Regions from separate parts of the Shewanella sp. 10N.286.52.B9 genome, predicted to be linked through region 2. Evidence: predicted binding sites of a transcription regulator. Region 2 holds the regulator's gene; the other holds the start of a gene.
The links. The regulator FliA, encoded in region 2, starts transcription of late flagellar genes. The targets are predictions, from matches to a motif close to CTAAAGNTNNNNNNNNNNNNGCCGATA.
Positions count from the first base shown of each region.

Region 1 (23,142 bases), on a different contig from region 2:
ACATTCTGTGCGTAAAGTGACTTCTAAAACACTGATGCCGCCCGCTACTAATGCTTTAGCTAACGGTACTGCATGCTCAATTTTATTGATAACCATTACAGGAACAATCGGGCTGCGTTTAAAAATATCTTGTGGCTGTAACGTCCAGTTATTCTCAAGCATTCGAGTATCTTCCTTTTAATTAATAAATTTCGTCAATGGCACTGGTACTACGAGCGCCTGTTTCTGGGCTGCTTAAACTATTTCGTAAAGCACCGAATAATTCACGGCCCATGCCATAACTTGAGTGATGTAGATCTACTTTCCCTGCTACACGTGCAGTTAAAGTGGCTTCATCCACCAGTAAACTTAGCTCGCCGGTATCAGCATTAACACGGATCATGTCGCCATCTTCAACCTTAGCGATAAGGCCACCATCTAATGCTTCTGGCGTTAAGTGAATCGCTGCAGGCACTTTGCCTGACGCGCCAGACATACGGCCATCTGTAACAAGCGCCACTTTGAAGCCCTTATCTTGTAAGGTACCTAAATATGGCGTGAGTTTATGTAACTCTGGCATACCGTTAGCTTTCGGGCCTTGGCCTTTTACCACCACAACACAATCTCGGTCTAAACCACCTGCTTGGAAAATTGCATCAAGCTTGTTTTGGTCGTCAATCACAACCGCTGGACCTTCAACAATTCTGTTAGCTGCTGGTACAGCAGAGACTTTGATCACTGAACGACCAAGGTTACCTTTAAGTAATTTTAGACCGCCGTTATTTTGAAAAGGTGTGTCGATGTGAGTTAACACTTCTTTGTCTAAACTTTCTGTTGGCCCATCAACCCAAGTTAACTTGCCATCAAGAATGCGCGGCTCTTGGGTATATTTACGTAAACCAAAGCCCGCTACAGTGTTGACATCCTCATGGATAAGCCCTGCATCTAGCAATTCTTTGACTAAAAATGCCATACCGCCTGCGGCGTGGAAATGGTTAATATCAGCATGACCGTTTGGATAAACCTTTGCCAATAATGGTACGCAATCAGATAAATCTGAAAAGTCATCCCAGTTTACAATGATGCCAGCGGCGCGCGCTGCAGCAACAATGTGCATAGTCAGGTTGGTAGAACCACCTGTTGCAAGGATGCCTACAATGCCATTAACCACTGATTTTTCATTTACAATCTCACCGATTGGGGTGTATTGGGTGCCCATTTCGGTTAAACGACACACTTGTTTAGCTGCCATTGCGGTTAGTTCATCACGTAGTGGATCATCAGGATTCACAAACGAAGAACCAGGTAACTGTAGCCCCATCATTTCAAGCATTAACTGATTAGAGTTAGCAGTACCGTAGAAAGTACAAGTACCCGCACTGTGATAAGAGCTTGATTCAGCTTCTAACAATGCCGCTCTATCAACTTTACCTTGTGCAAATTGTTGACGTACACGGGCTTTTTCTTTGTTTGGAATACCAGATTTCATTGGGCCTGCTGGCACAAACATCATTGGTAAATGACCAAAACTTAACGCGCCAATCAATAAACCCGGAACAATCTTGTCGCAAATACCTAATAATAAGGCGCCGTCAAACATATTGTGAGATAAACCCACCGCCGTTGACATTGCAATCACTTCACGACTCAGTAAGCTTAGCTCCATGCCAGGTTGGCCTTGGGTAACACCGTCACACATTGCCGGAACGCCCGCAGCAACTTGAGCAACACTACCGACTTCTTGGCAGGCTTTTTTAATGAAATTTGGGTAATCTTCATATGGCTGATGAGCAGATAACATGTCGTTAAATGCCGTCACAATACCGATATTCGCTTTGGTTAATTGACGTAAAGAGTCTTTATCATCTGGCTTACAAGCCGCAAAACCGTGGGCTAAGTTACCACAGCTTAATGCACTACGATGTACGCCTTTGGCGCGAGCATCGTTTAATGCTTCGAGATATTTTTTACGTGAATCTTGGCTACGAGCGATAATTCGATCGGTAACAGCTTGAACTACTGAGTGCATGGTTAACTCCTTTACGCGCTATAAAACACATCAACGGGCGTTTTACGCTGCGCTAATACGGCTCTAATTGGCATTGCATTCACATCGTCGCTTTCCAAAGCTTGGCGATATACGGATAGTTTTGACTCACCTACTAAATGCAGATAAATCTGGCGACTGTTTAAAATGGCACCTTTAGATAAGGTAATACGTGCATGTGGAGCAGTCGTTGGATTAACGGCTGCGCAAAGTAAATCAGTCGTAAAAGCGTTTTCTAATTCTTTACTGCAAGGGAACCACGAACAAGTGTGGCCATCTGTACCCATGCCTAATACCACAACATCAAATGGTTTAGGGAAGTTAGCCAGAGACTCAATCGTCATGTCACAGCCCTTTTCAGGGCTATCAAACATATTCTTTAAACCACGGAATTTGGCACTTGCTGCGCGATTTTGTAATAAATGTGCTCTTACTAAGCGCTCGTTAGAATCTGCAGCTTCTGCATCTACCCAACGTTCATCGGCAAGTGTGATATAAACATCACTCCAGTCGATCGCTTTATTGCTTAGTAATTGAAATAATTTAAGCGGTGTCGAGCCACCTGAAACAACAAGGCTTGCTTTACCACGGCTATCAACCGCATCCTGCAACTGACTGGCAATTTTGTCAGCTAATTTGGTTTCGAGATCCGCTGGGGTTGCAAATGCTTTAAATACAGATTCTTTAATCATAATATTTCCTTACTCGTCCCAAGAACGACCATCTTTAGTGATTAAAGCAACTGAAGCCACAGGGCCCCATGTACCTGCTGGATATGGCTTAGGCTTCTCGCCGCCATTTTCCCAAGAATTGATGATGCCATCGACCCAAGTCCAGGCTTGCTCAACTTCATCACGGCGCACGAACAATGCTTGATTACCTAACATGGCTTCAAGTAATAAACGTTCGTAAGCGTCGGCAATGCGTTCGTTTTTAAAGGTATCGGTGAAACTTAAATCAAGTTTGGTGGTCTGGATGCGTTGCTTTTCTTCCAGACCTGGGACTTTATTCATCATTTGAATTTCAACACCTTCATGGGGTTGCAAACGAATAGTCAACTTGTTTGGTGGTAAGTTACGCATGGTGTCACGATATAAATTATGCGGCGGGTTTTTGAAGTAAACCACAATCTCACTGCTCTTAAACGGCATACGTTTGCCACTACGTAAGTAGAACGGCACGCCAGCCCAGCGCCAATTATCAATATCAACGCGAAGCGCTACAAAGGTTTCAGTGTTAGATTTAACATTGGCGCCCTCTTCTTCTAAATAACCAGGAACAGGTGAGCCTTTTAAATAACCACTAGAATATTGACCACGAACCGTGTTTTCAAACACGTTGTTTGGGGTAATTGGACGCAATGACTTAAGTACTTTTACTTTTTCATCACGAATGCTATCAGCATCTAAATTTACTGGCGGGTCCATTGCCACAAGCGTCAGCACTTGCAGTAAATGGTTTTGGATCATGTCACGCATTTGACCTGCAGTATCAAAGTATCCCCAACGACCTTCAATACCGACTTCTTCAGCTACGGTGATTTGTACATGATCAATCGTGCGGTTATCCCACTTAGAAGCAAACAATGAATTCGCAAAGCGCAGGGCAATGAGATTTTGAACGGTTTCTTTACCTAAATAGTGGTCAATTCGGTAAACTTGATTTTCATTGAAGAATTCAGAAACTTTGTCATTAATGACTTTTGATGACGCAAGGCAAGTGCCAATTGGCTTTTCAAGCACGATACGGGTGTCGGAATGAATAAGGTTTTGCTCATTAAGACAACGACAGATTTCACCAAAGATTGACGGAGGCGTGGCGAAATAGCTGACCATTACACGCTTAGTTGGCTCTAAAAGACCATGGAAAGCTTTGTAGCCTTCAGAATCGGTAAAATTAGTACCGATATAATGACAACGAGCAATAAAGCGAGCGAGGGTCTCTTCACATAACTCGTCCTTTACAAAAGTGTTTAATGCTTTATTGACAAGTTCAATGAACTCTTCTTGAGTAAAGGCATCTTTAGCGACACCAATAACTTTGGTGTCTTTATCTAATAGATTCGCTTTATCAAGCTGATAGAGAGAAGGTAACAACTTACGGCGTGCTAAATCGCCTTTGGTGCCAAAAAGTACAAAGTCGCAAGCCTTGGCGCCTATTGATGAGTTACTCATTGCTTAAAATACTCCTTTATTATGCGTGTTCACAGGCAAACCATTTTTAGTTGCCAGTGAATAAAAGCACACTTTTGTTGTAATATAACAACAGAATTAAATTTGTGCATTATAATTTTACAATTATTGATATTGGTTACATCTAGCCTTTTTCACATAAAACCTGATAGTATTTTAGTTGTTAAATTACTTTACTATCATAGATTAGTTACAAAAAATAAAACAAAACGGCTTATAATCGTTTTTAGAGGTATGAAAATTACTTCATTTCCTCCTAAATTGTAATTTATGATATAAAATTACATCATCCATTTTAGCGGACAATTACTTATGAATACCCTTGAGAAGGTGCAAAAAAGCCTTACACAATTTAGTAAGTCAGAGCGAAAAGTTGCAGAGGTCATTCTCTCTTCTCCGCAAACGGCGATTCACTCTAGTATTGCAACGCTTGCCAAAATGGCTGACGTCAGCGAACCCACTGTGAACCGTTTTTGTCGCAGACTTGATACTAAGGGCTTCCCTGATTTTAAGTTACATTTGGCCCAAAGTCTTGCTAACGGTACACCTTATGTAAGCCGCCATGTTGAAGAAGATGATTCTCCTGAATCCTATACAACAAAAATCTTCGAATCTTCAATGGCATCCCTTGATACTGCCCGTCAAAGCCTTGATGTGGTTGCAGTCAATAAAGCCGTAGATATTTTAACGCAAGCTAAAACAATATCGTTTTTTGGCCTGGGAGCATCCTCATCAGTTGCTCACGATGCGCAAAATAAGTTCTTCCGTTTTAACGTACCGGTCATTTGTTTTGATGATGTATTAATGCAACGTATGAGCTGTATTGGCTGCGATGAAGGTGATGTTGTGGTGCTTATATCCCACACTGGCCGTACTAAATCATTAATCGAAATAGCCCGAATTGCCCGTGAAAATGGCGCTGCGGTGATTGGGATTACTGCTCGTAACTCGCCACTGTCTCACGAATGTACGTTGCCGGTGACCATGGAAGTGCCAGAAGATACTGACATGTATTTACCTATGGCTTCACGTTTAGCACAGCTGGTTACTATTGATGTGTTAGCCACAGGCTTTACCTTGAGAAGAGGCCCGCGTTTTCGCGATAATCTAAAACGTGTTAAAGAAGTATTGAAAGAATCTCGGATAAATAAAGATCTTACCATCTAATTATTACTAAATAATTACCTGTCCGAAAGGCCGAACAATATTACCTGTTCGGCCTTTTTTATTGAATTTATACGACTCAGTCACAGATATATATCTCAAAAACGATCTTTTTGTTCGTAACTTTCCTACATAATTCGAAAATCTCTGTTAATATAAGTCCATAATATTTAGTACCGAATTCTTTTTCTTTTAAATTAACGGAGTATCCTATGTTCCGCAGAACTAAAATCGTTACGACACTTGGACCTGCAACCGACCGCGATGATAACCTACGTAAAATCATTGCCGCTGGTGCAAATGTTGTACGTCTTAACTTCTCACACGGCTCACCAGAAGATCATCTTAAACGTGCTACTGACGCTCGCAATATTGCAAAAGAGTTAGGTGTTCACGTAGCTGTATTAGGTGATTTGCAAGGCCCCAAAATTCGTGTATCTACCTTTAAAGATAACAAAAAAATTCAGTTGAATTTAGGTGATACTTTCATTTTAGATGCAGATCTTGCTAAAGGTGAAGGTGACGAGAAACAAGTTGGTATCGATTATAAAGAATTGCCAAATGACGTTGTCATAGGTGACATTCTTATGCTTGATGACGGCCGTGTTCAGCTTAAAGTTGAATCTGTAGAAGGTCGTAAAGTTTTCACTAGTGTTACTGTTGCGGGTCCTTTATCTAATAATAAAGGCATCAACAAAAAAGGCGGCGGATTAACAGCCCCTGCACTAACTGAAAAAGACAAAGCAGATATTTTAACGGCTGCGCAAATTCAGGTTGATTACTTAGCCGTTTCTTTCCCACGTACTGGCGCTGATTTAGATTTAGCACGTAAGCTTGCTGAAGATGCGGGCAGTTTTGCACTTATTGTATCAAAAGTAGAACGTGCAGAAGCTGTTGGTACTGATGAAGCGATGGACGATGTCATTAAAGCATCTGACGCCGTAATGGTTGCACGTGGTGACTTAGGTGTTGAAATTGGCGATGCTGCATTAGTTGCAGTACAAAAGAAACTTATCCGTCGTTCACGTCAATTGAACAAAGTTGTGATTACTGCAACTCAAATGATGGAATCAATGATTTCAAGCCCTATGCCAACTCGTGCTGAAGTTATGGACGTAGCTAACGCCGTACTAGATGGCACTGACGCTGTGATGCTTTCAGCTGAAACTGCTGCCGGTGACTTCCCTGAAGAAACTGTGTTAGCAATGAGCAATGTTTGTGCTGGTGCAGAACAGCATCCATCAGTGATGTCTTCTAAGCATAGAATGAACGAAACATTCGATACTATTGAAGAAACCATTGCCCTTTCAACTATGTATGCTGCAAACCATTTAAAAGGTGTTAAAGCTATCATCAGCTTGACTGAATCAGGCGAAACCACCAAGTTAATGTCGCGCATCAGCTCTGCATTACCAATTTTCGCACTGTCTCGTCATCAAAAGACCTTAGCAAAATTAGCTTTATTCCGTGGTGTTATGCCAGTTCAGTTTGATTCTACAGCTTTCCCAGCTGATGCATTAGCATCAGAAGCGTTAAAAGCGGTTGCAGCTGCTGGTTACCTTAAATCAGGTGACATGGTATTAATGACTAAAGGCGATGCAATGGAAACTGTTGGTGGCACTAACACTTGTAAAGTACTTGTTGTTGCTTAATATGAGTTAATTGCTTCAAATAGCTAATAAAAAACCACCTGATTAGGTGGTTTTTTTATGTGCTAAATATGTGTGTTTTGATTTAGAAAATTGTGTGTCGTCATTATTTCAGGCTAACAGTACCCAAGGCATAAACATTACTTGTTTAACATTCAAACCTCAGGTAACGCTAGACCGTTACAGTCAAACGTCAGTTAACTTTCGATTATAGGCTTTCAAAATCATTGACATGAATCGCAGCTAAGCGCTTTTCATTGGCATCAAGTAGCTGCTCAAGCTCTGCTTGATTAATCACGTCATTGGCTAAAGCTTGGTTAAACAAGTCAACCATTGGCTGTTTCGCATCAAGAGTCCCCGCTTTTTGGGCTTTCTTAAGGCGAGAGTACAAACCTTTACAAGCATATTTAGCTGTAAATGCTTGCTCAACTTCAGCAATGCCGCTGCTATCTCCGTCAAAATCAGCACATAAGAAAGTTAACCTATCTCTTGCTGGCGAAGGTTGCATGAAACCATCTGCTAAGGTCGTTGCTTGCTTGTCAGTTGGCGCATTAAAGTGATTACCTAATGGAAATATGATCACTCTAAGCAATACGCTAACAAACTTATTTGGGAAGTTACGAATAGCCTCTTCCAATGCTTTAGCGGCAAGATGTAATCTTTCAGTCATGACATAATGCACTGCCGGTAAATCATCTTGTTGACGGCCATTATCTTCAAACAGCTTTAAGGTTGCTGATGCTAGGTATAATTGACTTAGCACATCGCCCATACGCGCTGAGATCATCTCTTTACGTTTTAAATCACCGCCCATGACCAACATAGCTAAATCAGTCATTATCGCTAAAGCTGCCGAGATACGGCTCATATCACGATAATATTGCTGAGTGGTACCACTAACTGGCGATGAATTGGTTTTACTGGCTGTTAATGCATTAAAGAAAGCCATGACGCCATTTCGAATAGCATAAGTCATATGGCCCATTAATAATGAATCGAAACGGTTAATGGCTGCTTTTTGATCTTCCATCGCCGCAGTTTCCATTTCAGCCAATACATAAGGATGACAGCGTGTTGCCCCTTGACCAAAAATCATCAGCGAACGGGTCAAAATATTCGCCCCTTCAACAGTGATAGAAATAGGACTGGCCATATAAGCATGACCGAGATAGTTTTTCGACCCTAACTGAATACCTTTACCAGACTGAATATCCATCGCATCTTCTACCACATCTCGACCTAATTCAGTCATGTGATATTTAGCAATCGCGGTAACCACCGATGGTTTCACTTTTAAATCAATACCGGTGGTGGTTAAACATCTGGCCGCTTCTAATTGATAAGTGTTAGCGATAATACGCGCTAGCGCTTCTTGTACACCTTCAAATTTACCAATTGGCATACCGAACTGCTGTCTTACATAACTATAAGCTGTTGTGGTTTTAGTGGCCATATGACCCGATGCAGTTGCCAATGCTGGCAATGAAATACCACGGCCGGCAGATAAACACTCAACCAGCATTCTCCAGCCTTTACCCGCAAACTGAGGGCCGCCAATAATCCAATCCAGTGGAATGAATACATCTTCACCACTTGTGGTGCCGTTCATAAAGGCCATCATCAATGGATTATGACGACGACCAATTTCAACACCGGGATGATCGGTTGGAATTAACGCACAGGTAATACCAAGATTAACCGTATCACCTAATAAGCCCTCAGGGTCACGCATTTGAAATGCAAGACCAAGCACTGTAGCTACAGGTGCCAAGGTAATGTAACGTTTATCCCAAGTAAGACTTAAACCTAATACTTCTTCACCATTAAATTCGCGGCGACACACAATACCAGTATCAGGTATTGCACCAGCGTCTGATCCCGCCTCTGGGCCAGTTAACGCAAAACACGGTAGCTCATCACCATTAGCTAACGCAGGTAACCAACGCTGTTTTTGCTCTTCAGTACCATAATGAGTTAATAACTCACCAGGGCCTAAAGAGTTAGGAACCATAACCGTAACGGCCGCACTAATGCTGCGAGAGGCAATTTTACTGACAATGGTTGAGTTGGCGTAGGCAGAAAACTCTCGACCACCAAATTTAGTGGGAATAATTAATGCAAAAAAACCTTCTTTTTTGAAGTAATCCCATAACTCAGGTGGTAAGTCTTTGCGGTTGTGAACAATGTCATAATCATCAATCATACTCAGCGCTGTTTGCACTTGGTTATTGATAAAGTCTTGCTCAGCTGCTGTTAATTGGGGTTTACCGTAATTGTGAAGCGTGTTCCAGTTTGGATTTCCGCCAAACAATTCACCTTCCCACCACACATCACCCGCTTCCATCGCCTCTTTTTCAGTACTAGATAATGGCGGAAGTACTTTCTTAAAAAACGAAAAAACCGGACGCGTGATAAATCGCATCCTTAAATTACGCACACCAAATAACACAGCAAGTGCTATTAAAACCAGTATAACGACAGTCATGTTAATCCCTTATTACTTAGCTAAAATTGGCACTGAAACACCAGCGGCCATATATGGAATCACCTTACGAATGATTGCTTCAGTATCATTATGTTCACCATAATCAGCTTCTGCAATTTCGTTAAGTGCATCAGCTGAAGCCATGGTGAATACTATGGTCCCTAAGGTAAAGTGTAGTCGCCAAAACATTTCTGCAGGCGGAATATGCGGCGCACTTTCTGATACCGCTTTAACGAAAACTTTTAAATAATCACCATAATGCGTGGTGATAAACCACCTTAAATGGCCCTGACTTTCGATATAACCACGACCTAACAATTGCAGAAATATCGTTGTTCCCCCCTGCCTAACTTGGTTTAATTCCAATAATGGATTAATTAGAGATGAAAATATCTCATTCAAATTAGCTAGTTGTGGATTTTTAAATAATCTATCTATTTCAGCAGCTGCGCTTGGCATGAACACATCTAAATAGCGTGCTAATACAGCTCTAATCAGCTCTTTCTTTGAACCAAAATGATAATTAACTGAAGCTAAATTAACTTCGGCTTTGCTAGTAATTAGACGTAAAGATGTTTCTGAAAAGCCCCTCTCAGCGAAAAGTTTTTCAGCAGCATCTAATATTCTTGTTTTTGTATCTGTTCTGCCTGCCATTCCATGACCCAAATCAATTAAAACACTCGTTTAAATTAAACATTGAGCGCACAGTTGTCAATCTAATTTCTTGTAGCTATTACATCTCAACACGATAGCAGCAACCCTTTGTGCACCAAGTTGCAACTAAAATGCAATATTTAAGTTAATTATGTAAACTGTCGTCGAAAATAAAAATAAGGAAACCTGTAAGATGAAGTTAACTTTTAAACAACCGTCTACTATCGCTGTTGTTATTTCAATGGCGCTTGGCCTTTCAGCCTGCCAACAAATGGATGAAGAGATTAATTTAACCACCACAAATCCTCTGCCACCAGCTAGCCAATCAAATGAAAAAACAACCAAAATTGATAGCGCTTCAGCAATCGCATTTATTAATGATGCTGAAGCACAGTTGGCCAAACTCTCTGTAGAAGGCGCACGCACCGAATGGGTATATAGCAATTTTATCACTGAAGATACTGCTGCGCTTTCTGCTGCAATTAGTGAAAAAATGACTTCGATGTCAGTTGGCTTTGCCACCGAAGCGGCTAAATATGCCAAGGTCGAATTAGATCCTGTTAACGCCCGCAAGTTACATATTTTACGAAGTAGCTTGGTATTACCTGCGCCATTAGATCCTGCTAAAAACGCTGAGCTTGCACAAATTAGCTCAGAACTGAATGGCTTATACGGTAAAGGGAAATACTGTTTTGCCGATGGTCGCTGCTTAACCCAGCCAGAATTATCAAATTTGATGGCTGAATCTCAAGATCCTGCGGTGCTATTAGAAGCATGGCAAGGATGGCGTGAAATAGCCAAACCTATGCGTCCATTATTTAAACGTGAAGTTGAGCTGGCTAATGAAGGCGCGCAAGATTTAGGCTTTAGCGATTTATCAGAACTTTGGCGTAGTCAATATGATATGGAGCCTGAGGCGTTTTCAGCCGAATTAGACCGACTTTGGGGTGATATTAAACCTTTATATGATTCACTACATTGTTATGTCCGTGGCGAACTAAATCAGCAATATGGAGACGAGGTAGCACCAGATAATGGTCCTATTCCTGCGCATCTATTGGGTAATATGTGGGCTCAGCAATGGGGAACCATTTACAATACTGTCGCCCCTGATGATGCAGATCCTGGCTACAATGTTACCGAGCTTTTAGCGGCCAATAACTATGATGAAATTAAAATGGTTAAGCAAGCTGAAGGGTTTTTCTCATCATTAGGCTTTGAAGCGCTACCAGAAACATTTTGGACTCGCTCATTATTTGTGCAACCTAAAGATCGCGATGTCGTTTGTCATGCTTCAGCTTGGGATCTAGATAACGAAGACGATATTCGCATTAAAATGTGTATTCAAAAAACCGCCGAAGACTTTACCGTTATTCATCATGAATTAGGTCACAACTATTATCAGCGCGCTTATAAAAACCAACCTCACCTATTTAAAGGTTCTGCAAACGACGGTTTCCATGAAGCCATTGGTGACACGATTGCGCTATCAATTACGCCGAGTTACCTCAAACAAATCGGTCTATTAGATGAAGTGCCTGATGAATCAAAAGACATCGGACTGTTACTGCGTCAAGCCCTTGATAAAATTGCCTTCATGCCATTTGGTTTGATGATCGATCAATGGCGCTGGAAAGTATTTAATGGCGAAATTAGCCCAGCTCAATATAACCAAGCTTGGTGGGATTTACGTGAAAAATACCAAGGCGTTAAAGCGCCTATAGCACGTACTGAAGCAGACTTTGATCCGGGCGCTAAATATCACGTCCCTGGCAATGTTCCTTACACACGCTACTTTTTAGCCCACGTACTTCAATTCCAGTTCCATAAAGCATTATGTGAGATCGCCGGTAATGAAGGCCCAGTGCACCGTTGTAGTATTTATGGTAATAAAGACGCCGGAGATAAGCTTAATCAAATGCTTGAGTCAGGTTTAAGTCAGCCGTGGCCTGAAGCGTTAAATATCGTCACTGGCACTAAAAACATGGATGCTAAAGCGGTACTCGATTATTTTGCGCCATTACAAGTGTGGTTAGATAAGCAAAATAGCCAACAAAACCGTCAATGCGGTTGGTAACTCATCGTTAGCTGTTTTAAATGAACTGCCAATAACAAATAGGCCCACTGACTGTTTTAGTGAGTAGGCCTTGTTATAAGGGTAATAACGCTATGTGATGCCGATAATATAGACTACCTAAAACCGCTTCCTTTACGATTAGTTTCACTTGCCTCAATTCGTTGCTGAGCGGATTTAACCAGCATAACAAATACTGCACCGGTGCCACCCTGAGTACGAGTAGCAGAATGATAGGCTTGCACTTCGTCTAACTGCATCAACCATTGGCACACTGCTGATTTCATTAACCCTGGGTATGGCTTACTTTTAAAGCCTTTACCGTGAATAACCAAAATATTACGCTCACCACGATGATGTGCTTTGATAATCGCCTCGATAAGGTATTCCCGCGCTTGAGCTAAGCGATAAACATGTAAATCAACCACTGTTTGATATTTATATTTACCAAGCCGCAGATGACTAAACACTTCATCTTGAACCCCATCAAGCTTGTAACTCACCATGTCTTCTGGTTTTACCGCACTAATCATCATCGGATCTACAGTAAGTTTACTAATGTACTCATTCTGCGCTGCAGCAGCTCGTCTGGCTAATTGCGCTTCTGTTGCGATGTCGGAATCGAAGCTAAAAATACTATCACTGGCCTTAATGGGTTTTACCCCTGCCATTTCTGCTAAAAACAGTGCGCTGTCATCGTTATTCATTATTGGTTCCTACACACTTTGTAAAGATTATCCACTTTAGTATCACTACCGAATAATTTATAGTGTTGCCATTGTCGTAATGACTATTGTTAGAATCACTAAGAGCAAAATAATTGCATGCCTCATTATAAAATATTTTTTATTGCCTGCTTCTCATTAATCAGTTTTTTCAATCAAGCTGTGACCTTGACAGATAACGAAATCATAAACCAAAACTATAAAACTTTTGCGTCAGGTTTTGAAAATTTAGATATCAGTATCATCGAGACCATGTATACCGATGATGCGGTGTACCTTTCTGAAACACCAAATCAAGGTATCATTACCGGTAAACCACAAATAGTTGAACTTTATCAGCATTTTTTTGAAAAAATTGCTAAAAGAGAAGCCCGTATTGAAGTCGATTTTCGAGTCATCAATAGAAAGCTAACTAACGATAGTGCTACTGACGTTGGCTTTTATTTGGTTCGATTCCACCCTAAAAAAGAAACAGGCGATCAAATTAGTGTATTTTCAGGTAAATTTGTTTTTGTGTCACAAAAAGACACTAACAATCAATGGCAGTTTATTGTTGATTCAAACACCAAAATGAACCCTGAGCTTTACTATTCGGCAAAACCCATTTCTAACTTATATTATGGTCGCCAATTCAATACTGAAGCTAAATCAATATCAGTTGAAAATGAAGCTGAAGTGGGTTCTGTACCCGTTGAAGCAGAACATCGAATTCCATAGCAATTGTTAAAGCTACTAGTTTAAAACTCTTATTAACCAGTTTAATAATCAGTGCTTTAAGCCATTAAAGATAAGCCTTCAACACTTTATAACCCATTTTTACTCATTGCATTTAAAAGACAGCTACTATGACGACTAAAATACATTGTCCCTGCGGCAGTGATTCAACTTATGAAGATTGTTGTAAGCCATACCACAGTAATGTTCAAGTTGCAGCCACAGCTGAGATCCTGATGCGCTCGCGTTATTGCGCCTTTGTATTACAACACTATCCCTATTTAATCGAGACTCATCATGCTAACTATCGCGGCGGCCTATCTATTAATGATTTGTCTCAAGGGGCTGAGCTTACTCGATGGCTTGGATTAGAGGTGATTAATTTTGAGCCACAAGATGAGCTCGCCACGGCAACGGTGACCTTTAAAGCTTGGTTTTATCATGACGGTGAAATCGATGCGATCTATGAAAAATCACAATTTGTTCGAGAAGACGCTAAGTGGTTTTACACCACTGGTGAGCAATTTAACGCGGATTTACCAAAGCGAAATGACCCATGTATCTGCCATAGTGGTAAAAAATTTAAAGCCTGCTGCATGAAGTTAACAGGCTAACACGCCATCAAATAACAACAAGTCGTGCTAATGCACGACTTCATTTTTTTCAAAAATAAACTGTGAAAATTCGTTTTCTCTTATGGCTGGGCTGTATAAATAACCCTGTGCGTGATGGCAACAGCTATCTTCAAGGAACAGCTCTTGCTCCTTGGTTTCAACCCCTTCTGCTGTTAGGGATATATTTAACGCCTTGGCCATAGCAATAATGGCGCTGACAATTTCACGGCTCTGATGACTGGTGGTTAAATCGGCAATAAATGAGCGATCGATTTTTAACTTAGTAATTGGAAACTGCTTTAAATAACGCATAGAGCTGTAACCTGTACCAAAATCATCGATGGCTAAGCCAACGCCTAAATCGGCTAATTCTTGGCAAAGTCGGGTTGCATGGCGAATATCTCCCATTAACTCAGTTTCAGTAATTTCTAAAATTAAGCTTTGTGGTTTAATCCGGTAGCGGGTAACTAAGCTCCAAACTTGCTCAAATAAATTGCCACTGAAAAATTGCCTTGCAGCAACATTAACATGCATGACGATATCAACATTCTTATGCTGCCATAAGTTAAGTTGCTTACAGGCCGCTTCCAATACCCATTCGCCAATGACAGTGATCATGCCGGTTTGTTCAGCGATATCAATAAATGCCCCCGGGTAAAGCACACCTTTTTTGGGGTGATGCCAGCGGATTAATGCTTCTGCGCCAATAAATTTATGATTTTTTAAATCCATCAGTGGCTGATAATACAGTTCAAATTGCCTGTTACGTACCGCGGTTTGTAAATCTCGCTCTATTTCGGCGTTATTTTTAAAGGTTGCTAATAAGTCATCATTAAAGACTTGGTAATTCAGTGATGGCTTCTTTTTCGCGTACTGCAGAGCAATATCAGCACAGGATAGTGGTGAAAACTGATCTGCAACCGCAGCTATATCAACAATGGCTAGCGCCGCTTTAGGGTCAACTTTTTCACGACCAATTACCGAGGTGACCAGTAATTGTTGATATAACTTATTAATATTGTTCTCGAGTAATTCAGCAGCATCAAATTGCGGTAAAATCATTGCAAATTCGTCACTGCCGACTCGCGCCACATCAATAGCATCATGGCTGTTAGCAAAATGCTTTAATCGTCGAGCGACTTCGGATAACAAGGCATCGCCTTGCTCATGACCATTGGTATCGTTAAACCGCTTAAAGCCCATTAAGTCGATAAGGATCAACGTGCCTTGAGAGAGCCTTTCTAATTGCTGAGTAAAATGAAGGCGATTACTCAGGCCGGTGAGGCTGCAATTCCAAGCAAGATGCTCAAGCTGCTCTTTGCTTTTACGCTGAGCAGTAACATCAAGGCATGACACTAAGGCGTAATCGTTTCCTTGCTCAGTGACAAAGCGGTTGGCTTGATACTGCACCCAGTAGTTCGAGCCATCAAGACGAGTTAGCTCACTTTCACCTTCTACCACATTGCCATTGATTAACGCTTGGGTCATTTCATCAGCAAGCTCTCGTTTGCCACGAAAAAAATCTAAGCTGACTAATTGATTATCTTGAACAATATCGCGACTTAGGCCAGTCATTTTTTCATGAGCTGGATTTATATATTCAATAATTTGGGTTTTAAGATTAATAAGCATCAATACATGCTTAGCTTGCTCTGTAGCACTATGAAATAGTGTTATTCGCTCATCTTTATCGTAGGCATAGCGGGTGGCAAGGGTTAAAGCCAATTGATCGGCAAATTGACAAGCAAATTGTATTTGATCGCTTGTTAGCTTTAGAGGATGTTCAAACTCAATGCACAATAGCCCTTCTATATGACCATTGATACGGATGGCAACATCTAAATTTGCGTGAACATTGGCTTGCTTATAATAAGCACTTAAGCCCTGCAGACGGGTGTCAGTTTGAGAACTGTCACTGACAATATGACGGTAACGGCGTATATCATCAAAGTAGGCATTTGCAACAAGATTATCGTTGCGGTGTTGGTAAATTAATTGTTTTAGGCTGTCATCAGCAGACAGACAAGCAATGATTTCTTGCTTTAGTGACTTGTTACGTAATGAAATAACTGAAACGCTACTAGCATTAAAAAACTTTAGTAGTAATTTACAGACTAACTCTGAGGTCTGTTTAAAGTCGCCTTGTTCTTTGGCGACAGAGTTTACAATTAACTCTAATAAATGTTGTTGCTCAGTTTGCTTCATTATTATTCCCAAAGGACAACTTAACAGTCGGGTAAACCTCTTTCTGTGGAGGTTTTTTCTACTTAAAATAACGGAACTTAGCCGTTAATAACACTCTAAAAATGTTAAGAAGTGTTGCTAAAAAGAGATATTTACAAAAATGTTATTATCAAAATCATGATGTTGAATTTTACTCAACTTCGGAAAATGAAGGTTACACTTCCTATTTTAAAACAGCAAGTTGTAACCTTCAACACCTCATAGAAACGACTAATTAAAGGCCGTTTTCTAATTGGAAAATCATTTTTTCTACCGTAACGTCAAACTCAAAAGTAACCACCACATCTTGCTCGGTTACTTGCTGCTGTACTTTGACATTGCTAAAACGTTCTTTGGCTTTGCTAACTAAGTCATCTGCAATTTGCTGAAAGTTTTCACCATCAACTTGCAAGATAAGTTGTGTATCTTCTTCTTCGATAACAGCACCAATATCGACAAAGCTGCCACAATCATTACAGTTGTCACTGACTTGTACTTCTTGCTTAGTAATCGTTTTTATCACTTTTATCACCTATCAATACACATTAAAACGTCAGCATAGCCCAAAAACTGAAATAAAATTTTTATATGCCTCACAATATTACCAATCAGTAATACACCTAATTGGGGCTGTCTAACCAGCAGGCGCTTAACGCTTAGTAGCAACTAACTCAAGTAACGGCTTAATCACTGCCACGGCATTTACTAAGCACCTGCATTAACTAGGCAACGGCATAAAGTTGTGATGCTAGGGTTTCGCTCATCTTTCTTTGTATGGTTAATTGCTCAAGAAATTCATTTTGCGCTAGAGCTGATGTATCTGGGACTAATTGTTGGTGCTTAAGTTTAGTCAGTAGATCACAATTCGCTAAGGTGATTTGCAAATCTTCATCATATTTTCCCCGCGTCACTACAGCTTCAGGTTTTAACGCCTGCTGTAAATGAAATTGGCTTAAACCGCTTTCATAAAAATCACCGGCATGATTAATCGCCTGTTGCTGAGATATATCGCACACTAATGCTTGGGGTTTAGGAATATGTAACTGTTTATATAATTTTTCATCAATGGATAAATTTTTATCGACTTGAAATTGCGCCATATCGCAAGCGTCATTAGACAACATAGAAAGTAGTAGCGCGAATTCGCCTCTTCTATGGTGTTCAACTGCATCATTAAGGCGATTGCCTAATTGCAGTTCGTTGACTAATGGCGACTCAATTTGCATATATTTACATCAAATTTATCAAGGTTGATATTTTATCGACCACTTAAACAAATACTTGAGCATTATTTTCGATTTTTCCTTTACTTATATTTAATTCGTGACTACTATTGCCGCCGCAATTGAGGAGGGGTTCCCGAGTGGCCAAAGGGATCAGACTGTAAATCTGACGGCTCAGCCTTCGAAGGTTCGAATCCTTCTCCCTCCACCATTTGCACAATGATAAATATACCGTTTCGTGGAGGGGTTCCCGAGTGGCCAAAGGGATCAGACTGTAAATCTGACGGCTCAGCCTTCGAAGGTTCGAATCCTTCTCCCTCCACCATTTATCGGTTTATGCTTCATTAAAAATCTATTTTATGTGGCCAACATAAATTAGAGGTAACACGAGTAAAAAGTAACAGCGTTAATGAAAATATGTGGAGGGGTTCCCGAGTGGCCAAAGGGATCAGACTGTAAATCTGACGGCTCAGCCTTCGAAGGTTCGAATCCTTCTCCCTCCACCATTCATTAGCAAAAATATTTAAAATTGATTTTATTTATGTGGTCAACATAGTTAAAATTGATTGCTAATATTTAAAGATATAAATGTAAAGTTATACCCAGTTAGATTGACGTAAAAAAGAAAAAATATGTGGAGGGGTTCCCGAGTGGCCAAAGGGATCAGACTGTAAATCTGACGGCTCAGCCTTCGAAGGTTCGAATCCTTCTCCCTCCACCATTTCTTTTAGTCACTTCAGTTCATCAAGTTAGCTCATTCAAATTAGCTCAATTTCAATTCTCAGTAGTTTCACTTCAGTTTTATCATCAAGATTTGCTTAGTTTCAACTTCACAGCCTTATCCTAGTCATTTATTGATATCGATTATTAATTTGCTGTCTAGCGTCAAAATGTAACCTTGTTCATAAAACATTAGAATTTAACTTCCTGATCTTGTTATTTATCTTTAAGATAATCCGATTACAGCAAACTTAGGATGTCAGATGTCTAAACAATGGGTTAATCAAGCCATAGCTAAAATAGAAGCTGATTTTCAACGCAGCGCCGATACACATTTAATTAAGTTAGAACTTCCACAATTAACTGGCATCGACATTTATCTTAAAGATGAAAGCACCCATCCAACTGGCAGTTTAAAACACCGTTTAGCCCGCTCTTTGTTTCTGTATGCGATTTCAAATGGATGGGTTAATGAAAATACCACCATCATAGAATCATCATCTGGCAGTACTGCAGTATCTGAAGCATACTTTTCTCGGTTACTTGGCCAACCGTTCATTGCGGTAATGCCAGCCACAACCGCGAAAAAGAAAATCCAACAAATTGAGTTTTATGGTGGTAGTTGTCATTTCGTCGACAAAACTGACCAAATATATGCAGAATCTCAGCGCCTAGCAGCGCAACTCAATGGCCATTATATGGATCAATTTACCTATGCTGAGCGCGCCACCGATTGGCGCGGCAATAACAATATTGCTGACTCTATCTTTAATCAGATGCAAAAAGAGCCACATCCAATTCCAGCATGGATTGTGATGAGCCCAGGCACTGGCGGTACCTCAGCAACCATTGGCCGCTACCTTAATTACCAACAACTTGATACTAAGCTGTGCGTGGTAGACCCTGAAAATTCGGTATTCTATGACTACTATATAAATGGTGATGCAAGTATTACCAGCGATAAAGGCAGTAATATTGAAGGCATCGGTCGCCCAAGGGTTGAACCGTCTTTTATCGCAGGTGTAGTGGATGAAATGAAAAAAATCCCTGATGCAGCATCTATTGCGACCATGAACTGGTTAGCACAGCATATTGGCCGCAAGGTAGGGCCATCAACGGGGACTAATTTATATGGCGTGTTGCAGTTAGCCTGTCAGATGAAACAAAAAGGCGAAACAGGCTCGTTAGTGACCTTGCTGTGTGATTCTGGTGAGCGCTATTTAGATACCTATTATAATAATGAGTGGATTAATAACAATATCGGTTGTACTGAAGAATTTGACCTAGAGTTGCAACATTTTAACAGCAGTGGTTGTTTGGGGAAGTTATAAAAATTTAGCCATAAAATCAGTTATAAAAAATAACCCCGCCCAATTGACATTAGGCGGGATTATTTTTCAATATGTTAGTTAATCGATATCTAAATATTTATGGGTCTGAATTGATAAGCGCCAATTACGGCTTATACAGGTTTTCATGGCAAGTTCAGTTGCCCGAGGTTTTTGACTAATAGGCTGTAAACAAATGGTTTTATTAGATACATCAATATCCACTAATAACTCATCAAGTTCATCAATATGGTTTTGGGTGGCGATGGGATGCTTAATTTCATTAGCGCGCTCTAGCGCCGCCTTTAAGACTTTATAGCCGCCTTTCATATTTACTTTTGGTGACACGGTAACCCAGACTTGCTCATGACAATGAACCTCGAAAGTACCACTGGTTTCAATCTGCACGCTGTTGCCAGCTTCAATCAAATGACTGGTTAACTTACTTAGGTCATATAAACATGGCTCGCCACCAGTAATGACAATATGTTTTGCAGTAAAACCTTTTTCAGTAAATGCAGTTAATAATGAATGCGCATCATGATTTGCCCAGCGACCAATGGTGCCATCCACTGCAATAACTTGTTGTTGAGAAACCTTGTTTGCTTCTAATACATCCCAGGTCTGTTTGGTATCACACCAAGCACAACCAACAGGACAACCTTGCAAACGAACAAAAATTGCTGGAACGCCGGTAAAGGTGCCCTCACCTTGGATGGTTTCAAAAACTTCATTAACTGGATATTTCATTTAGCTGCCTTATTCTCAGTAAGGGCGCATTTATAGTGTATTTTCACTGTAGCTGCAACCATTAACGGCCATGATAATGACTGCTTATTAGATTACCTGCCAACTAATTACATATGTCTGATGAAAGCTGATTATTAATCAGCCTATTAATAGCCGCTTTTACAAAAAGGTCACTGCTATAAAAATCTCACTAAAATTCTACTAATCAAAAGTTAAATAACCATGAAAGTTATCCTTAATGTCGTTATAATTTAGACCGTAATCAACGGCTTCAATTAACTAACTGTTTCAATGAGTCTGCTCTGGGAACATGTTGATATATTTAAATTTTATATGGTGAAAAAAATGTCTAAAGCAATTGTCGTATTTAGCGGAGGTCAGGACTCTACAACCTGCCTCATTCAAGCAATGTCTCAATATGACGAAGTGCATGCCATCACCTTTGATTATGGCCAGCGTCACCGTGAAGAAATTGAAATTGCTCAATCACTTGCTAAAGAATTAAACATTGCCAGCCATAAAGTCATGGATGTGGGTTTACTCAATGAGCTTGCGGTGTCTGCGCTTACTCGAGATTCAATTCCGGTATCCCATGAGATCATGAATAATGGACTGCCTAATACCTTCGTCCCTGGGCGCAATATTCTCTTTTTAACCTTAGCGGGCATTTATGCTTATCAGTTAGGGTGCGATGCCATTATCACTGGCGTGTGTGAAACAGACTTTTCTGGCTATCCTGATTGTCGTGATGAATTTATCAAGTCTATGCAGCAATCATTGGCGTTAGGTATGGATAAACCATTACAAATTGTCACCCCGTTAATGTGGCTAAACAAAGCTGAAACATGGGCACTAGCAGATAAATACCAAGCATTAACCTTAGTCAGAAATGAAACCCTTACCTGTTACAACGGCATAAAGGGCTGTGGTTGTGGCGATTGCCCAGCCTGCACCCTTCGCCAACGTGGTTTAGATGATTATTTAGCTAACGCTGACACTGTAATGGCTGAGCTTAATCAAAAAATGGCTAAAGCTTAAAATAGGGTTACTGACATGGCAAATAAGCAAACTCAAATTGGCGTATATGTTTTTGCAACTATAGTGAGCGTCATTTGCGCAGCATTATTTGCCTTAAATTTACTGCCTCTTGCACAAATAGATATCGACAGTTTACTGGCTTATCGCTATGACTCAATTACCCAAGGTGAATGGTGGCGACTGCTTAGTGGTAATATTCTGCACACTAACTTGTGGCATTTACTAATGAACCTAGCCGGTTTTTGGGTGATTTTGTTTTTGCATGAGACCCACTACAAACAGCATAGCGTTAAACTCGCAGGCTTATTTTTGAGTTTGGCAATGCTTGAAGGGCTCGGCTTATATTGGTTTTACCCAGAACTAAAGGGTTATGTGGGGCTAAGCGGGCTATTACACGGACTTTTCACTTTTGGCGCGCTACTTGATATCCGAAAAGGCTTTAAATCAGGCTATTTGTTATTGTTAGGGGTCATCATCAAAGCTGGTTATGAAACCTATTTTGGCGCCAGTGACAGCGTCAGTGAGCTGATCAATGCCAGAGTCGCCACAGAGTCTCACTTAATTGGCGTCGTAAGTGGGTTATTGTGCGGGTTAATTTGGTTGCCATTAAGTGGTTATTTAAAGCGCGCTCAAACACTGTCAACAAGCCACAATTAAGTATCATTTTGTGCTTGCTGATAAATGTTTGGCCGCCAAATTTGCATTAATATTTCGGGATTATCTATCGGCAGAAAACCATACTGAGCGTAAAGGCCATGAGCATCCCTTGTGGCCAGCATCATTCTCCTTAATCCCTGTATATCGGGGTGACTTATCACCGTTTCGATGAGTAACTTACTTAAACCAATTCCTCGATGTTGATCAGTAATAAACACATCTGCTAGATAGGCGAATGTGGCTCTATCTGTGATAAGGCGGGCAAAACCAACTTGCTCGCCTTGGTCAGTAAATACCCCAAAGCACAAAGAATGCTCAATGGCCTTGGCTAATACTGTTATCGGCATCCCTTTGGCCCAATAGCTTTGTGAGATAAAACCGTGAATAACACTGATATCTAATTTATTTTGATCCGTTGAAATAACATAACCCTTGTTGCCTAACTGCTGCATTAACGCCCCTTAACTAAGATTTATTCAGTTTAAGTAACACACATCGCTGCCCAAGCTTATGTTTGACTCAACATTTGCTTAGTATATTGATATAACTGCTGAGCATCTAAGTTTGTCGAATTGGCCAAACCCGCTAATACCCCAAGTTGATCAGCCTCTGAGCGATGTTGACCTAGCTTGAGTTTTCCTTCGATGCAAGTAATTGAAATTTTAAAACCCACAATGGCTTTAGCCAATTTATCGCGGTAGTCATTCGGAATAAAACCACCATGTTGTAATAATTCAGGCTCATATTTAGCGATGGTGTCAGTTAAATGCAAAATGGTTTCATTGTTATCAGTGAGCTCAAAAGGGCCTGTGACATGTTCCGCAGCATAACTCCAAGTCGGCACCGCAGGAAAACCGTCATACCAATTAGGTGAAATATACCCATGAGGCCCAGAAAATACCGTCA
Region 1 covers NZ_MCTY01000091.1:5,055-28,196, reverse strand. Annotated here, with positions in the region: gene BCU91_RS06265 (bifunctional 4-hydroxy-2-oxoglutarate aldolase/2-dehydro-3-deoxy-phosphogluconate aldolase) at 1-162, opposite strand, end outside; gene edd (phosphogluconate dehydratase) at 182-2,008, opposite strand; gene pgl (6-phosphogluconolactonase) at 2,020-2,718, opposite strand; gene zwf (glucose-6-phosphate dehydrogenase) at 2,728-4,200, opposite strand; gene BCU91_RS06245 (MurR/RpiR family transcriptional regulator) at 4,531-5,385, shown strand; gene pyk (pyruvate kinase) at 5,595-7,034, shown strand; gene BCU91_RS06235 (acyl-CoA dehydrogenase) at 7,240-9,516, opposite strand; gene BCU91_RS06230 (TetR/AcrR family transcriptional regulator) at 9,529-10,170, opposite strand; gene BCU91_RS06225 (M2 family metallopeptidase) at 10,364-12,247, shown strand; gene smrA (DNA endonuclease SmrA) at 12,361-12,951, opposite strand; gene BCU91_RS06215 (nuclear transport factor 2 family protein) at 13,138-13,686, shown strand; gene BCU91_RS06210 (YchJ family protein) at 13,815-14,297, shown strand; gene BCU91_RS06205 (EAL domain-containing protein) at 14,325-16,502, opposite strand; gene BCU91_RS06200 (DUF406 family protein) at 16,756-17,043, opposite strand; gene BCU91_RS06195 (VC2046/SO_2500 family protein) at 17,243-17,746, opposite strand; tRNA gene BCU91_RS06190 (tRNA-Tyr) at 17,870-17,954, shown strand; tRNA gene BCU91_RS06185 (tRNA-Tyr) at 17,984-18,068, shown strand; tRNA gene BCU91_RS06180 (tRNA-Tyr) at 18,165-18,249, shown strand; tRNA gene BCU91_RS06175 (tRNA-Tyr) at 18,380-18,464, shown strand; gene BCU91_RS06170 (PLP-dependent cysteine synthase family protein) at 18,727-19,794, shown strand; gene queE (7-carboxy-7-deazaguanine synthase QueE) at 19,873-20,541, opposite strand; gene queC (7-cyano-7-deazaguanine synthase QueC) at 20,887-21,579, shown strand; gene rrtA (rhombosortase) at 21,595-22,236, shown strand; gene BCU91_RS06150 (GNAT family N-acetyltransferase) at 22,233-22,688, opposite strand; partial or broken gene BCU91_RS06145 (FMN-binding negative transcriptional regulator) at 22,745-23,142, opposite strand, start outside.
Region 1: BCU91_RS06195 (VC2046/SO_2500 family protein) is a predicted target of FliA. The motif match lies at 17,780-17,806, and genes of this name have one in related genera.

Region 2 (7,927 bases):
TTGTCCCACATTGGCGTGACCGATTGAATGTTATTTATTATTGTATCGGCCAAAGGTAAACATTCTTCAACTGCATCCATGGTTTTATTTGCAGCTTGCTCTGTCATATCAATGACAAAGTTGAGTCTTTCTTTTGCATCGGGTATTTCATGGTTAGCAAGTTCAACCAGACGGGTATCCAATTGAAAGTCATTTAGTGAACTGTGTAACTGACGGGTCAGCTTGCCAACTTCATCAAACAGTTCACGTTGTATTGGCACTGACAGGTCACGAATGACCGCATCAGCTTGCTCTTGTTGTCCATCTTCAAGCAATTTAACAAGTTGCTGGGCTTGCTCAAGATCTATGAGCCCTGATATTGCTGCCTGCATAACTTATCCTTTGCTTAGGCTAAACGTTCAAAGATTTTATCGAGTTTTTCTTTTAACGTTGCTGCGGTAAAAGGTTTAACCACATAGCCATTAACGCCAGCTTGCGCTGCGGCAATAATTTGTTCACGTTTTGCTTCTGCTGTTACCATTAATACTGGCAAGTGTTTTAATGAATCGTCAGCTCTAATGGCTTTTAACAAATCAATCCCTTGCATACCCGGCATATTCCAATCGGTTACGACAAAGTCAAAATCGCTTTTTTGTAACATCGGTAGTGCGGTATTGCCATCATCTGCTTCTTGAGTATTATTAAATCCCAAGTCTCGCAACAAGTTCTTTATGATACGTCTCATTGTTGAAAAATCATCAACAATCAGTATCTTCATATTCTTGTCCAAGGTTTCCTCCGGTGAGCTTAATTCGTTGCTCTTATTAGTAATTATACCTGTGTCCAATGCTTGAGTTTGCCTTTGAGACGCAGCATTGCCTGACTTAAGATCTGGCTAACACGCGACTCGCTGACCTCAAGAACGGCACCGATTTCTTTTAAATTTAACGCTTCGTCATAATATAGCGACAAAACTAGCGCATCTCTTTCGGGTAATGTGGTAATTGCTTGTGCTAATGCCGATTTAAACTGCACTTCGGCTAAAGAATCAAAACTTTCATCCTCAGTTAATTCATCAGACACAATCACATCTTCTGAAACACCTAAGTCTTCAATCCCAATAACTTTTCCTACTGAAACATCGTTTAAAATATGGTGATACTCTTCAAGAGATATTTCCAATTTTTCTGCGATTTCAGTATCTCTGGCATCACGACCTAATTCTTGACCCAGTTCATCGATAACTTGTGCAACACGGCGTTGGTTACGATGTACCGAGCGCGGCACCCAATCACCACGGCGAATTTCGTCGATCATCGAACCACGAATTCGGATCCCAGCAAAGGTTTCAAATTTGGCGCCTTTAGAGCCATCAAACTTTGATGATGCTTCCAGCAGCCCCATCATCCCAGCTTGCAATAAGTCATCAAGTTGTACCGATGCTGGCAGCCTTGCCAACATATGATGTGCAATTCTTTTTACCAGCGGTGCATACTGTTCAACAATTGAGGTTTTATTATCAAACTGAGTATACGCGGCGGCTTTATTCACTCGGTGTATCCTCTTTTACTTCTTTGCGCTGAACAAGACGTTCAACAAAGAACTCTAGATGACCACCAGGCTGCTGTGGCACAGGCCAGCTCATGATTTTATTGGCTAAACCGTGGTAAGCAATGGCTGCTGGTGATTTTGGAAATGCTTCCACAACCAACTTCTGCTTACGTACTGATTTACGTAAATTTTCATCAAATGGCACTGTCGCAACAAGCTCTAAAGCCACATCTAAAAATCTATCGGTTACTTTACTTAACTTGGCGAATAACTCCATGCCTTCTCGCAAACTGCGCACCATATTTGCCACAATTTTGAAGCGGAACACACCGTGCTCACGACTTAATATTTTGATCAGGGCATAGGCATCGGTTATTGATGTCGGTTCATCACAAACTACAATCAATACATCTTGTGAGGCACGGGAAAAACTCAGCACCATATCAGAGATACCCGCTGCGGTATCAACGATTAAAATATCAAACTGGGTTTTCATATCGCTAAAGGCACGAATTAATCCAACATGTTGCGCTTGGGTCAATTCCACCATCGCTTGAGTGCCTGATGTGGCAGGTACAATACCAATGCCTTTCGGGCCTCGAACAATAATGTCGTCTAATTCTGCTTCGCCAGATAATACGTGAGATAAGTTTTTCTCAGCTCGAATACCTAACATCACATCAACGTTGGCGAGTCCTAAATCGGCATCGAGTACTAAAACCCGTTTGCCTTTCTCAGCAAGTGCTACCGCGGTATTAATCGACACACTGGTTTTACCCACGCCGCCTTTACCACCGCTGACTGCAATTACTTTTACTTTATCGTTATTTGGTTGATTCATCATACGTAAACCACTTGCTTGATCTCGGGTCATATCTTTACTCGAATGCATAGGCCATGTCATTTGACCACGCAGTGTCAGGTGACGTTTGAGGTTTTGTTTCGTTAAGTGCTGCTAACGCTTGTCTTGCTAATGAAAGCGTATCGGCAACCTGCATATCTTCTGGAACACGTTGCCCATCAGTAACATAACTTAGTGGCAACCCATTTTGGATTAATACACTTAATGCGCCAGCAATAGATACTGACTCATCTAATTTTGTCAGTATACACCCAGATAACGGGATTCTTTTAAAATGTTCTACGGCATCGAGTAACACTCTTCGTTGAGAGGTTGCCGACATCACCAAATAACTACGAATGGGTATTCTGGTGTTTGCCATCAAATCATCTAATTGCTGATAAAGGCGTAAATCTCGTTGCCCCATACCCGCAGTGTCAATCAATACTAACTTACGATTCTTAAACTGATAAAGAATTTGTTCTAATTCAGTTAAATCATGTGCTTGTTTAACTGGACAGCCCATTATTTTGCCATAAGTTGCCAATTGCTCAAAGGCTCCAATACGATAATGATCTGTGGTAATTAACGCAACTTGTTCTGGGCCATGATGAGCGGCAAATCTGGCAGCAATTTTAGCCAATGAAGTGGTTTTGCCGACACCAGTTGGACCGACAAATGCGACTACGCCACCAGTGCGCACAATATCGTCACCTTGGTTATCGAGCAGGTTGGCCAAACTTTGGGGTAAGGCTCTGACTAAATCGGCGGGAGAAAACTGCTGACTTAGGCTGGATAACTTGGCAGCGACAGCAGGCGAGAACTCTGCGGCAATTAATTTACTTTCAAGCATCGCGCCCACAGGATCGGTGCGTTTTTTCTGTTCTTTCATTAATGAAGAAACTTGATGAGTTAGCAAACCACGCAGTGACGCCATCTCTTCGCGCATTGCTTCCATTTCAGCTGAATGACCTTTATTTGGAGATCTAGACGGCTCAATGTGTTGCTGATGCTGTCTTGGTTCTTTAGCTGCAGGTTTGCTTGCTTCTAACTGTTTAGCCCAATCTGGTAATTCCGGCTCTTCATGTTGCTGGGAAATTTGTTGCTGCAGGCGGCTATGCTGCTTTTCTAATAACGCCTGTAATGAATCAGCTACTGGCGGTGGGCTGACTTTAGTGTGTGCTTTAATAGCAGGTTTATTAGCACCAATTGACACACGGTCTTCAGTCACATTCATAAAGGCTGCAACGGGCGATTTTACTGCAACATCAACTTTAGGCTCATCGTAGTCAACTGCTGCAACAATTTCGATGCCACCAGTTACTTTCTTATTCGACATGATCACCGCGTCAGAGCCCAAAGTCTCTTTGACTTGAGCTAATGCTGAGCGCATATCCTTGGCAAAAAATCGTTTAATTTTCACTACGTACCTCTTTCAAACTGAAAGTCATTGCTATTGCCCAACTGCAGATACTATGCGTATTTGCTTTTCATCGGGTATTTCTTGGTAAGAAATAACCCGTAAATTAGGAATGGTGTATTTCACAAACCGCGACAAAGTTGACCTAAGCATGCCTGATGTCAATAAAATGGCTGGTTGACCGACCATTTCTTGCTTCTGAGAAGCATCTAATAATGACTTCTGCATACGTTCTGCAAGGCCTGGCTCAATATTGGGCCCTTCACCGCCGGTTGCCTGCATAGACTTGTGCAACATCTGTTCCAACTCTGGCGCCAATGTTATGACAGGGATTTCCAATTCGGGCCCAGAGATCTCTTGCACTATCATTCGTTTCAAGGCAATACGTACTGCAGCGGTTAACACTTCAGTATCATTACTTTTGCTGCCGTATTCTAACAGTGTTTGCACGATTGTGCGCAAGTCTCGGATAGAAACTCCTTCATTAAGAAGGTTTTGCATCACTTTTACCACTGAACCTAGCGGCATAACGTCTGGTATAAAGCCATCCACTAACTTCGGCGAGTTTTTCGATAGCATATCCATTAACTGCTGCACTTCTTCATAGCCCAATAATTTAGCCGCATTATTGGTCAGTAACTGGCTTATATGAGTAGCAACAACAGTCGCGGTATCAACCACGGTATAACCTAATGTTTGCGCATGTTCACGTTGCGCTGGAGCTATCCAAACGGCTTCTAAACCAAAAGCTGGATCTTTGGTCTCTATGCCATCAAGCTTGCCGTAAACCTGACCTGGATTAATCGCTAACTCGCAATCATGTCTTACTTCTGCTTCGCCAACTACCACGCCCATTAAGGATATTTGATAGCAGTTGGGGGATAAATCTAAGTTGTCACGAATATGCACTGCCGGTACCAAAAAGCCCAATTCCTGCGATAATTTTTTACGTACCCCTTTAATTCGACTGAGTAACTCGCCGCCTTGACCTTTATCTACCAGCGGAATAAGTCGATAGCCCACTTCAAGGCCAATGGTGTCTACATGATGTACATCTTCCCAGCTTAGCTCTTTGGGCTCAGCCTCTTTGACATCGCTTGGGCCTTTAACTGCTTTTTCTAGCGCAAGGGTTTTATTGTCGTTATTGCGTTTATAAATAAAGTAAGCTGCGCCTGCGGTAATAAATGCAAACGTTAAAAACGCGAAATGTGGCATACCAGGTACAACACCCATAACAAAAAGCACGGCTGATGCAATGGCCATAGACTTAGGACTATGGAACATTTGGCTGATCATCATCCCGCCCATATCGCCAGACTCATTTTGGCGCGTCACCATCAAGGCGGCGGCGATAGATAAAAGCAATCCGGGTATTTGCGCCACCAAACCATCACCAATGGTCAGTAAGGTATAAATCTCCACCGCGCTTGAAAAATCCAAGCCGTGCTGCACCATGCCGATGACAAAACCGCCAAGGATATTAATCACCAGAATCATAATCCCAGCAATAGCATCCCCTTTCACAAATTTTGACGCACCGTCCATCGCGCCATAAAAGTCAGCTTCTTTCGTCACTTCAGCACGGCGAATACGTGCCTGATCTTGAGTTAATGTACCGGCATTTAAATCGGCATCAATGGCCATCTGTTTACCCGGCATGGCGTCCAAGGTAAAACGTGCGCTCACTTCTGAAATACGCCCCGCACCTTTGGTTACTACGGCAAAGTTGATGATGATCAGGATTAAAAACACCACTAAACCCACAGCATAGTTACCGCCAATCACCACCGAACCAAAGGCTTCAATCACTTTACCCGCGGAGTCACCACCGTTATGCCCCTCAAGTAACACTATTCGTGTTGAGGCCACATTCAATGCTAAGCGTAATAAGGTGGCCACCAGTAAAACAGTCGGAAATGCGGCAAAATCTAGTGGGCGATCACTATAAATAGCGACAAGTAACACGATTAAAGCGAGGGAAATGTTAAAGGAGAATAGAATATCAAGCAGAAATGGCGGCATCGGCAATACCACCATACCTAATGCAGCCAGCACCAATAAAGGGGTACCAATACCTTTGAATGTGCTAAATCGTATTTGCTTTGCTTGACCTAGCGCTGTCTTTACATCCATTAACCGTAAACCCTTTCGTAATATTTTTGACGCTGACATCAGCGAAATGCAATTACTAAGCCAAGCTATTAGTTAATAGCAGCTGTTGCGGTTTGAGTGCCTAAAAACACCGCAGCTAATGTTTTAAATCATCCGGAATAGGTTGATTGAGCGGAATAGGTTTTGGACGTTTACCGCGACCCTTTTGGTATTGTTTTAACTGAAATACGTAAGCTAAGATTTGTGCAATGGCGGTAAATAGTCCTTCCGGTACCTGTTGGTCAATTTTAGTTGTATGATATATGGCTCTGGCTAGCGGCGGCGCTGATACAATTGGCACTTCGTGCTCTCGGGCTATTTCGCGAATTTTAAAGGCCACATCATCAACCCCTTTTGCCACTAAAAATGGCGCAGATGAACGACTGGCATCATATTTTACTGCCACAGCGTAATGCTCTGGGTTAACCACAATCACATCGGCATTGGGCACTTCAGACATCATGCGTTTATTGGCCATCTCATGCTGCAATTGCCTAATACGGCCTTTTACTTCAGGCTTACCTTCAGAGTCTTTATACTCGTCTTTAACTTCTTGTTTGGTCATTTTAAGCTGTTTATTGTGGTTCCATATTTGAAATGGCACATCAATCACCACAATCAATAGCATTGATGAACACAATAAAATAAACATCCATACCAATAGATCCAGCGCGTGGTAAATATTTCCCGGTAAATGACCCATAGATAAGGTCAAAATATCGTAAAAATAAAACGACAATAAAAAATACGCCGATATTGCCACCACCAAAAATTTAGCAATACCTTTAGTTAGTTCAACTAAGGCCTGGGTGCCAAACATTCTTTTAAAGCCTTTAGCAGGGTTCATTTTACTGCCCTTAGGCATAAAAGCTTTAACCGAAAAAGTAATACCGCCTAAGACAATATTGCCAAGAAAGGCAATAAAGGCGAGAAAAGCAATGAAACTGAATAATGGCCAAGCAAGCTCAGCGCCAATAACCCCCCAAACTAGGAACATAGAGTTGGTGTCATAGATCTGATCCCGCTCCATGGTGAGCATTTGCGTCATCACGCTGTGTAAGCTGCGCGCCAGATCTTGGCCAACAAACGCAAACCCCACAGCAGATGCTAATAATACTGCTGCGGTTCCTAACTCTTTAGAGCGGGCGACCTGACCTTTTTCACGGGACTGTTCCAGTCGCTTGGCGGTGGGGTCCTCGGTGCGTTCTTGACCGGTATCTTCTGCCATCTTGTCCCTACTGGCTTATGGAACCGTCAATGTGACAGGTCAGTTGTAAAATATCACACATCAGCAGCTGGGCTTGCAGCCACACCTGATCAAAATGAGACATGATAGGGCCTAGGGTCAGCCAGAGAATAAATAAGCCACTGACCATAGTCACTGGAAAACCGATGGCAAAAATATTCAACTGCGGTGAAGCCCGGGTCATTACTCCAAACGAGAGGTTAATAAGCAATAATGCCACAATCGCTGATATTGACATGGTTAACGCCGCGCCAAACATATAACTGCCAAACTCGGTAAGTTTTTTATAATTGGCAATGCTAAAGCCTTCGGTTGAAACCGGAATGGTTTCAAAGCTGGCCACCAGCATTTTAAACATCAATAAATGACCATCTACACTTAAAAAAATCAAGGTCGCCAGCAATAAAAAGAAGTTACCCACTACCGGGGTTTGCTCACCGGAGCCTGGGTCCACCATGGAAGCGAAGCCTAAACTGGTTTGCATACCAATAATTTGCCCTGTTAATACAAAAGTTTGCATCACTAAAATGGTCACAAAACCAATAGCTGTGCCCACTAAAATCTGCTGAGCTGAAACAAATACTGCAGTTAATGAAAATAGCTCCACATATGCTGTTTTTGGCAGTACCGGCGCAACGGCAATGGTGATGGCCATCGCCAATAATAAGCGGATCCGCGACGGAGTCGTATTGGCGCCAAAGACCGTCATTACCATTAGCATTGAAGAAATACGAAACAG
Region 2 covers NZ_MCTY01000047.1:60,912-68,838, forward strand. Annotated here, with positions in the region: gene BCU91_RS04050 (protein phosphatase CheZ) at 1-371, opposite strand, end outside; gene cheY (chemotaxis response regulator CheY) at 386-769, opposite strand; gene BCU91_RS04060 (RNA polymerase sigma factor FliA) at 811-1,530, opposite strand; gene BCU91_RS04065 (MinD/ParA family protein) at 1,523-2,404, opposite strand; gene flhF (flagellar biosynthesis protein FlhF) at 2,409-3,794, opposite strand; gene flhA (flagellar biosynthesis protein FlhA) at 3,825-5,924, opposite strand; gene flhB (flagellar biosynthesis protein FlhB) at 6,040-7,170, opposite strand; gene fliR (flagellar biosynthetic protein FliR) at 7,178-7,927, opposite strand, start outside.